DNA from 3 places in the Saccharopolyspora sp. NPDC000359 genome. Region 2 is predicted to be linked to each of the others. Evidence: riboswitches for the same ligand, from Rfam matches in the RefSeq annotation. Region 2 holds a riboswitch; each other region holds the start of a gene.
The links. Region 2 has a riboswitch for thiamine pyrophosphate ahead of thiO (glycine oxidase ThiO). Riboswitches for the same ligand answer to the same signal wherever they lie in the genome.
Positions count from the first base shown of each region.

Region 1: linked by a shared signal. The riboswitch ahead of thiD (bifunctional hydroxymethylpyrimidine kinase/phosphomethylpyrimidine kinase) and the one ahead of thiO (glycine oxidase ThiO) in region 2 are both predicted to bind thiamine pyrophosphate.
Region 3: linked by a shared signal. The riboswitch ahead of ABT324_RS18965 (ECF transporter S component) and the one ahead of thiO (glycine oxidase ThiO) in region 2 are both predicted to bind thiamine pyrophosphate.

Region 1 is NZ_JBEPDU010000075.1:9,672-12,934, forward strand. Features, by position in the region: gene tenA (thiaminase II) at 1-423, opposite strand, end outside; gene thiD (bifunctional hydroxymethylpyrimidine kinase/phosphomethylpyrimidine kinase) at 554-1,351, opposite strand; TPP riboswitch at 1,339-1,435, opposite strand; gene ABT324_RS31335 (biotin attachment protein) at 1,461-1,706, opposite strand; gene ABT324_RS31340 (hypothetical protein) at 2,102-2,839, shown strand; gene ABT324_RS31345 (hypothetical protein) at 3,020-3,217, shown strand.
Region 2 is NZ_JBEPDU010000046.1:44,508-47,770, reverse strand. Features, by position in the region: gene ABT324_RS25790 (S1 family peptidase) at 1-206, shown strand, start outside; gene thiE (thiamine phosphate synthase) at 461-1,132, opposite strand; TPP riboswitch at 1,230-1,335, shown strand; gene thiO (glycine oxidase ThiO) at 1,327-2,445, shown strand; gene thiS (sulfur carrier protein ThiS) at 2,442-2,642, shown strand; gene ABT324_RS25770 (thiazole synthase) at 2,644-3,263, shown strand, end outside.
Region 3 is NZ_JBEPDU010000028.1:52,428-55,690, reverse strand. Features, by position in the region: gene folE (GTP cyclohydrolase I FolE) at 1-226, opposite strand, end outside; gene ABT324_RS18970 (helix-turn-helix transcriptional regulator) at 404-1,096, shown strand; TPP riboswitch at 1,256-1,368, shown strand; gene ABT324_RS18965 (ECF transporter S component) at 1,361-1,957, shown strand; gene ABT324_RS18960 (ABC transporter ATP-binding protein) at 1,954-3,263, shown strand, end outside.

The sequences.
Region 1 (3,263 bases), on a different contig from region 2:
GACCGCCGCCAGCAGCACCGGGTAAGGCTCGGTCAGCGCGGTCGCACGCAGGTACGAGGTGTAGGCCAGGCAGGATGGGGAGGTGCCGATCCCGGCGATCTCCTCGTCGGTCAGCCCGAACTCGGCGACGTACCCGGCGTGCAACCGGCGCTCCTCGACCAGCGCACCCTGGGCCGCGCCGGACAGGAACGCGGCGTCCTCGGGGTTGTCGGCCCGGGACGCCGCGGCCGCCAGGGCCTGCGCGAAGCCGACCAGGTAGCGGGCGTCCTGCACGATGTAGAAGGCGAACACGTCGCGGTCCAGGGTGCCGTCGGTCAGCGCGGCGTTGAACGGGTGCTCGACGATCGCGCGCTGCAGGTCAGCGGTGTGCGCCCAGGCCTGCGCACAGAAGCCGTCGGCGGGCGGTTCGGGCAGCTTGCTCATCCGGAGTCCTCATCTCGGGGTCGCGCGGTCCCGGTGGGGCTCAGGCGTCTGAGCCCCACCGGATTCGCGTGGATTCGGGCACGACGACCGGCGCGTCGTCAGGTCGACGCGCCGGGTTCACCGGGTCTGGTCACCACCAGTGGTGGAAGTGGTGCACCGGGCCGTGGCCGTGGCCGACGTCCAGGCGCTCGGAGGCGCGCAGCGCCTCGGTCAGGTAGGCCTTGCTCTCGCGCACCGCCGTCAGCCAGTCCGGGCGCTGCGGGCGCAGCGCCGCGATGGCCGCCGAGAGGGTGCAGCCGGTACCGTGGTCGTTGCTGGTCACGACCCGTTCGCTGGCCAGGAGCTCGGAGACGCCGTCGCCGTGCAGCAGGTCCACACTGGACTCACCGGCCAGGTGACCACCCTTGAGCAGCACCTGCTTGGCGCCGAGCCCGGCGAGCCGCTCGGCCTGGGCTGGCATGCCGTCGACGTCGGTGAGCTCCGGCTCGCCGAGCAGGTCCGCCGCCTCCGGCAGGTTCGGGGTGATCAGGTCGACCCGCGGCAGCAGCTCGTCGCGCAGCACGCCGACCGCCTCCGGAGCGAGCAGCCGGTCCCCGCTCTTGGCGACCATCACCGGGTCCAGCACCACGTGCGGTGGCGCGTAGCGGTCCAGCACACCGATCACCGCGCGGATCACCTCGGCGTTGGCCAGCATGCCGATCTTGACCGCGTCCACCCGCACGTCGTCGAGCAACGTGACCAGCTGCGCGGTGATGAACTCCGGCGGCACCTCGTGGACCTCGGCCACCCCGGTGGTGGTCTGCGCGACGAGCGCGGTCATCACGGACATGCCGTAGGCGCCGTGCGCCGAGAAGGTCTTCAGGTCGGCCTGGACACCGGCGCCACCGCTGGGATCGGTGCCCGCGATGGTCAGCACGTTCGGAACCATGACGTCCCTCCGCTAGTACGAGCTAGGTCAGGTTCAACGGGTCTGTTCTCAGCCCGGCCGCCCCGGGCACCCCGCGTCACTCGCCCCAACCTAACCCGAACCGCACCGGTCAGTCGATGAGCCCCACCACCGCACCCGCGCTGAGCACCTCACCGGCCCGCACCTGGTGCCAGAGCGTCCCGGTCGCCAACGCGCGCACCCAGCCGACGTCGCCACCGGCCGCCCGGACCTCGGCCAGCCGGTCGCCGACGTGCACCGCGCTCCCGTCGGCGGCCAGCCACCGCACCAGCACCCCGCGCATCGGAGCGCGCCCCGCCGGACGGCGCCCCAGCGCGGGGAACACCAACTCGGTCATCCCCGCCCCCTCCGCGAAAGCCCCAAGCATCGCTCCGGCCGCCCGCACCAACAAGACCGCCGCGGCGCCACCCTCCCGATGGCCGACCACGAACCGGGACGAACCAGGCAACACCGACCGCGGCTGGCACGCCCAGCACCGCCGGGACCACGCGGTCAGGCCCGCGTCCACCTCCCCAGCCAGGGGCCGCAGCGGCGCGGGCTCGTCCGCGAGCGGGACCGGCAGCAGCTCAGCGCCCTCCCGCCAGCACTGTTCCCGGAACCGGTTCTCGCGGCCGGCGGAGTCCGCGTCCACTCCTCGATCAACATCGCGGTGCGAAAGCGATCGATTTCACAGCGTGAAGGGGCCCACCGGCAGGCAAGGTGAACCTTCCTCGCGGATTAAACTCGGCGACGATGGAAACCACGACCGATGCTCCGAGCTTCGCCCGTTCCCGGCGGCCCCGCCGACCGGAGGATCCCGCGCGGATCTGGGCTCCGCTGGCGGACCTGACCGAGGCCGCCGTCGCGGCCGCCGGATCCGGGACCGTGGCGATCACCCGCGGCTTCGACCGCAACAGCCGCCAACGCGCCAAAGCCCTGCGCGAGCTGCTGGACCAGCAGGACGTTCCCGCGATCGAGGTGACCCCAGCGCCCGGCAGCGACCGGCTGCTGGCCGACGTCGAGGTCACCGCGGTGGTCAACCTGATCGGCGCTGGCTCGTGGCAGCCCTACCGCGTCGCCGCGCAGCTGCGCGCCCCGGTGCTCACCCCGAAGCCCGGTGACGACGCCGGTGAGCAGGTCACCCGCGACGTGATCGCGCTGGTCGGCGACTCGGGCAAGCGCGACGTGGCGCTCTCGCACGTCGCGGTGCGCTCCGAGGACCCGGCCGCCAGCCGGTTGACCCTCACCCACGGCGGCGAGCAGCTGACCGTAGCCGGTGGCTGGCTGACCGTGGCGGTGGCAGGCCACGAGCTGCAGGTGCAGGTCGGCGGCGCGGACGTCGCCGAGCAGACGATCACCACCGGCGAGGTCCGGGTGGAGGCCTTCGACGCGCCGCACCGGCTGGTGCGCGACGAGCTCCCGATCGCCGACTTCGAGGGTGCGGTCACCTTCACCGCCGAGCCCGAGGGCCTGGTCGTCCGGCCGGTCTGATCGCTGCCGACCACCACGTGGCGGCGGGCGACCGCCCGGCGCCTTGCCACACCTGAACCAGGCGTTTTCGCCATATTCCGAAAAACTTGCCACAACCGCCGTCACACCCGGTGCGCCGCGGCGTCCCTCGACCAAGGACCGCGCGGGGACGCACGCACTGCACAGGGAGGCTGGGGAATCGTGGAGCCCACCAAGGAGTGGCACGTGAGCTGCCGCGATGTCGCCGGGAGGCGACGCGACTTGTCGGTGTTCATCAACCAGGGCGACGTGGTCGTGGTGGCGCCGCCCGGCGAGACGGCGGTGCTCTCACCGCTGGAGGTGGGGCGCCTGCGGGCCGTGCTGCGCGATGCGGTGGTGTCGGCGGCAGATCAGGCCTGACCAGTTCGGGCCTTCCCAGTTACGAGCTGGATGGGTCAGTATCTAC
Region 2 (3,263 bases):
AGTACCCGCAGGGCACCGTGACCGGCCTGACCCGCACCAACGTCTGCGCCGAGCCCGGTGACTCCGGCGGCTCGTTCATCTCCGACGACCAGGCGCAGGGCGTGACCTCGGGCGGCTCGGGCAACTGCAGCTCCGGCGGCACGACCTACTTCCAGCCGGTGAACGAGATCCTGCAGGTCTACGGGCTGACCCTGCTCACCCAGTGACCCGTCTCCCCTGACGCGGCCCCCGGCTCCGGCCGGGGGCCGCCTCGCGTCCGGGCCACGCCGACCACGTACCCCACAACTTCAATGGAAGTCGCGCACCCCGGAGGGCCACCCGGGGAAACCGCGGAGGCGGGATCCGAGGTGGCCGCGGACGCCAGATCGCGCCCGGCGGAACCGCCGAGGTCCGACGGGGTGCGAGGGATCCTGCGGAGGTCGGACGTCGTGCAGTGGTTGGTGTCCGGGGCTTGTCGAGGTCAGGGGAGGCGGTTGCGGAGTTCCCGGGCCGCTGCGGTGGGGTCCTCGGCCTCGGTGATCGCTCGGACCACGACGATCCGCTCCGCCCCCGCCTTCAGCACGTCGTCGAGGTTGTCCGGGCCGATGCCGCCGATGGCGAACCACGGCCGACCGTGCCCGCGGTGCTCCGCGGCGTGCTCGACCAGGTCGAGTCCGGCCGCCGCGCGACCCGGCTTGGTCGGCGTCGTCCACACCGGGCCGGTGCAGAAGTAGTCCACGCCCGGCTCGGCCGCCGCCGCGTCGGCCTGCACCACGTCGTGCGTGGAGCGGCCGACCGCGATGTGGTCGCCGACGACGCGCCGCGCGACGTCCACCGGCAGGTCGTCCTGGCCCAGGTGCAGGATGTCGGCCTCGGCGGCCAGCGCGATGTCCGCGCGGTCGTTGACCGCCAGCAGGGCGCCGTGCCGGATGCACGCCTCGGCCAGCACCTCCAGGGCTGCGAGCTCGTGCCGGGCCTCCAGCGGTGCGCCGCCGGGCTGCTTGTCGCGCAGCTGCACGATGTCCACCCCGCCCGCGAGCGCCGCGTCCACGAACTCGGCGAGATCACCTCGCTCGGTGCGCGCGTCGGTGCAGAGGTACAGCCTCGCCTCGTTGAGGCGGGCGCGGATGCCGAAGCCGTCCATTCCAGGCATGTCCCACAGGGTAGCTCCAGACGTTCGGTCCCCTCTCGCCTCGAGCCCGCGTTCGAACGCGGGCTCGGAGTCGGCGTTCTCGGCAGGTACGGTGTAAGGCGGTGAGCACGGGAGCCCGGTCGCCGGGCTGAGAGGGGGCGTTGGCCCCGACCGTCGAACCTGATCCGGGTCATGCCGGCGCAGGGAGCGTGGAGTTGTCTGAATCGCGAACCGCACACGTCGTCGTGGTCGGCGGCGGGGTGATCGGGATGTCCGTGGCCTGGCGCGCCGCAGCCGCCGGGCACCGCGTCGAGTTGGTCGATCCGGCCCCGGCGTCCGGGGCGTCGCACGTCGCGGGCGGGATGCTGGCGCCGATCGCCGAGGCCTGGCCCGGCGAGGAGGAGCTGCTGGAGCTGGGCAGCGCGTCGCTGGAGCGGTGGCCCGCTTTCGCCGAGGAGCTCAGCCGCGCGTCCGGGCTGCCGTCCGGGCTGCGCCGCGAGGGCACGCTGGTGGTGGGCGTGGACAGCGCCGACCGCGCCGAGCTGGACGACCTGGCCGACTACCTGTCCCGGCAAGGCCGCACCGTGGCCAGGCTTTCCAGCCGGGAGGCGCGGCGGCTCGAACCGTCGCTGGGGCCCGCGGTGCGCGGCGGCCTCGAAGTCCCGGGGGACCTCGCGGTCGACAACCGCCTGGCGCTGGCCGCGTTGCGCGCGGCGGCGACGGCTGCCGGCGTCGAGTTCGTCGCAGCGGCGGCGAAGGAGGTCCGGGCCGGTGCGGTGGAGCTCGATGACTCCACTGTGGACTGCGATGTGGCGGTGATCGCGGCGGGCGCGCACTCCGGTGCGCTGCACCCCGCGCTGACCGGCCGGATCCGGCCGGTCAAGGGCGAGATCCTGCGGCTGCGCGCGCGGTCCACCGCGCTGCCGCCGCCGAGCCGCACCGTCCGCGGACCGGTGCACGGCCGCCCGGTCTACCTGGTGCCGCGCGACGACGGGGGGCTGGTTCTCGGCGCCACCCAGTACGAGGTCGGCTTCGACACCGAGGTCACCTTGGGTGGGGTGCGCGACCTTATCGCCGACGCCGAGCAGGTGGTGCCGGGCATCTCTGAGTACCAGCTGGTCGAGGCCCAGGCCGGGCTGCGCCCCAGCACCGATGACAACCTGCCCGTGCTCGGCTGGCTGGAACCGGGGGTGCTGGCCGCCACCGCGCACCACCGGGGCGGCTTCCTGCTCGCTCCGGTGACCGCTGACGCGGTGCTCGCGCTGCTGCGCGGCGACGAAGCCGACGCGCTGATCAAGGCCACCGATCCGAACCGATGGGGAGGACAGCAGTGAACGTCGTGATCAACGGCAAACCGCGGCAGGTCGCCGACGGCGCCGACCTCGCCGCCGTGCTGGCCGAGTTCGGCGTCCCGGAGCGGGGCGTGGCAGTGGCCGTGGACGGCGCGGTCGTGCCGCGCGCGAGCTGGCCCGGGACCGAACTGCACCCCGGCGCCACGATCGAGGTCCTCACCGCAGTGCAAGGAGGGTGACATGGACGACCCGTTGGTGATCGCCGGTCGCGAGTTCGGCTCGCGGCTGATCACCGGGACCGGCGGGGCGGCGAACCTCGCGGTCCTGGAACGCGCGCTGATCGCTTCCGGCACCGAGCTGACCACCGTGGCGATGCGCCGCGCGGACGCCGGTGGCGGAACGGGGGTGCTCGACCTGCTGCGCAAGCTCGGCATCGAAGCGCTGCCGAACACGGCGGGCTGCCGCACGGCGGCCGAGGCGGTGCTGACCGCGCAGCTAGCCCGCGAGGCGCTCGGGACGAACTGGGTCAAGCTGGAGGTCGTCGCCGACGAGGACACCCTGCTGCCCGACCCGGTGGAACTGCTGGACGCTGCGGAGCAGCTGGTCGACCAGGGCTTCGTGGTGCTGGCCTACACCAACGACGACCCGGTGCTGGCGCTGAAGCTGGAGGAGGTCGGCTGCGCCGCGGTGATGCCGCTGGGCTCGCCGATCGGCACCGGCCTGGGCATCCGGAACCCGCACAACATCGAGATGATCGTCTCCCGGGCCGCCGTCCCGATCATCCTCGACGCGGGCCTAGGCACGGCCTCCGACGCGGCCCTGGCGATGGAACTGGGCTGCTCGGCGGTCCTGCTGGCCAC
Region 3 (3,263 bases), on a different contig from region 2:
GCTCGTCGTAGCCCTCCTCGTTCGGGAAGGTCGTCAGGTCGAACGGGCGCGGGGTGAACAGCTCGGCGTAGGCGCGGGCCATCCGGCCCGGCGTGCCCCGCAGGCTCTCGGAGTCTGTCGCGACGCCCAGCGCCCGCAGCAGGTCCCCCGCAGCCCGTTCCGCGGCGTCGAGGTCGATCTGGCCAGCGGGCTCGTTGGCGACGTGCAGGGCGGGTGCGGTTGTCATGTCTTCCTCCGGGTCGACGCGGCCGGTGCTCGCGACCGCGGCGGGTGGCCCAGGTCCACCCCTATTTCGCCAATCAACGTTAGTCTTATTGAGGGACCTCGGTCAACGTTCCCGGTCGCCGGGCCGCTGACTGGATTCCACCCATTGAGATGTGCCCGAGAGCGCTAGGGTTGGACCATGGACAAGGCCGGTTCGGCGATGACCGCGGTGGCCGCGTTGGACGACGAGCTGCGGCGCGGCATGTACGACTACATCCGCCGCGCGCGGCGGCCGGTGGGCCGCGACGAGGCCGCCTCGGCGGTCGGCATCTCCCGCAAGCTCGCCGCCTTCCACCTCGACAAGCTGGTGGCGGCGGGCCTGCTGTGCGCGCGGTACGAGCCGCTGGACGGGGTGCGCAAGGTCGGCCGCACCCCCAAGGTCTACGAACCGGCGCGCACCGACATCCGGATCAGCATCCCGCCCCGGCGCCACGACCTGCTGGCCGACATCCTGGTGGACGCGGTACTCACCGAAGGTGACCGGGAGAACGCCACCCAAGCGGTGATGCGCGTGGCACGCGAGCGCGGGCACGACCTCGGCAGGGCCGAGCGGGAGCGCACCCGTCCAGGTCGACTCGGCGCCGAGCGCGCGCTGACCCGGGCGGCGGAGGTGCTCGCCGACCACGGGTTCGAACCGGACCGGGAGGCTCCGGGCTGCGTGCGGCTGCGCAACTGCCCGTTCCACCCGGTGACCTCGCGGTCCCCGGAGCTGGTGTGCGGCTTGAACCACGCCTTCCTGCAGGGCTTCCTCGCGGGGCTCCAGGCCCGCACGACCGAAGCCGTGCTCGAGCCGCGCGCCGGTGAGTGCTGCGTCGAGCTGCGCAGCACCTGACGCCCCACCAGAGGTCCACAGTGGACGTAGCGAGGCCGACGCGCCTCGCCGCGTCACGAGCCCACTACTCCCCGTGGCTGATCCACTGCGGATGGTGCGCCTGCTCGGAGTGCTCTCACCCACCGGTGTCCGGGGTGGTGCGCCGAAGGTAGGGTGTGTGGCCGATGACAGGGGAGCGCCGTGGTGAAGGGCGCTGAGAGTGCGGGTTGAGCCGCAGACCCTCCGAACCTGCTCCGGTTAACACCGGCGAAGGGAGTTCTAGTGGTGCGCGATGCCGCCTTCCGCTACCGGACCATCGACTTCGTCACCGTCGCGATGCTGGGCGTCGCGGTCGGCGTGGCGTTCTGGGGCTGGGCGCAGCTCTACCAGGTGCTGAGCACCTTCTCCGCGTTCGCGTTCCCGCCGAGCTCGGGGCTGTTCGGCGGCGCTTGGCTGCTCGGCGGGGTGATCGGCGGGCTGGTGGTCCGCAAGCCCGGTGCCGCGCTGCTGACCGAGGTGGTCGCCGCGTCCGTGGAGGCGCTGCTGGGCAACAGCTGGGGCTTGTCGACGGTGATCTCCGGGTGCGTCCAGGGGTTCGGCGTCGAGCTGGTGCTGGCCGTGTTCCTGTGGAAGCGGTTCGGCCCGCTGGTCGCCGCGCTGGCGGCTGCGGTGGCCGCCGCGTTCGAGTCGTTCTACGAGTGGCAGGTCTACTACACCGACTGGGCGCTGCCCTACCAGCTGGCGCACCTCGGGTTCTTCGTGGTGTCCGGCGTGGTCATCGCCGGGTTCGGCGGCTGGGCGCTGGTGCGCGGGCTGGCCGCGACCGGGGCGCTGGACGCGTTCGGGCCGGGCCGGGAGCACCACGAGCGGGCGGCGGTGTGACGACCTCGACGGACCTGCGCGCGGAGCTGCGAGGCTTCGGCTGGCGGCCGCTGGGGCGGCGCACGCCCACCGTGCAGGGGCTGGACCTGCGGATCCAGCCCGGTGAGCGGGTGCTGCTGGCCGGGCCGAGCGGGGCGGGCAAGTCGACCGTCGTGCACGCCCTGGCCGGGGTGCTCGGCGGGGCGCTGCCGGGCGAGCTGAGCGGCGAGGTCCGGGTGCACGGCCAGATCGGGCTGGTGCTGCAGAACCCCGGGGCGGCCCTGGTGGCGGACCGGATCGGGCGCGATGTCGCCTTCGGCCCGGAGAACGCCGGGGTCGCGCCGGAGGAGATCTGGCGGCGGGTGGCCGAAGCCCTCGAGCTGGTCGGGCTCCCCCACCCCACCGACCACCCGACGTCGGCGCTGTCCGGCGGTGAGCTGCAGCGGCTCGCCCTGGCCGGGGTCCTGGCGCTGCGACCGTCGATGCTGCTGCTGGACGAACCGACGTCGATGCTCGACCCGGACAACGCCGAGCGGGTGCGCGCGGCGGTGGCCGACGTCGTGGCCAACACCGGCGCTTCGCTGGTCGTGGTGGACCACCGGGTCGGCCCGTGGCTGGAGCTGGTGGACCGCGTCGTCGTCCTCGACTCCGCCGGTCAGGTCATGCACGACGTCGACCCCGAGACCTGCCGGGCCCAGCTCACCGATGAGCTCGGCCGCGCCGGGGTGTGGATGCCCGATCTGCCCGCGCCCGCGCCGACAGAGGTGCCGACGGCGCTGGTGGCCCCGGGCTCCCCCGGCCCGCAGCTCGAAGCGCGGAAACTGGGCGTGGACCTGGTGGCTCGCCGGATGCGGACATCCGCTGCGGTGACCGCCCTGGATGATGTCTCCACCTCGGTCTCACCGGGCCAGGTCTCGGCGTTCACCGGAGCGTCCGGTGCGGGCAAGTCCACCCTCCTCGCCGCGCTGGCGGGCCTGGTCCGCCCCGACCGCGGGAGCATCGACGGCACCCCCGTGCCGCTGCACCGGATGAGGTCCGCCGACCTCGCGCGGACGGTCGGCTGGGTGCCGCAGAACCCGGAGCACGGCTTCCTCACCACCAGCGTGCGCGAGGAGATCGCCCGCACCGGGATGCGGCTGGGCGCCCCGGTCGCGGTCGACGAGGTCCTGGAGGTGCTCGGGCTGAGCGCACTCGCCGGGGCCAACCCCTACCGGCTCTCCGGCGGGGAACAGCGCCGGGTCGCGCTCGCCGCGGCGCTCGCGCACCGGCCCGGCGCCCTGATGCTCGACGAACCGACCGTCGGGCAGGACCGCCGCACCTGGGCCGC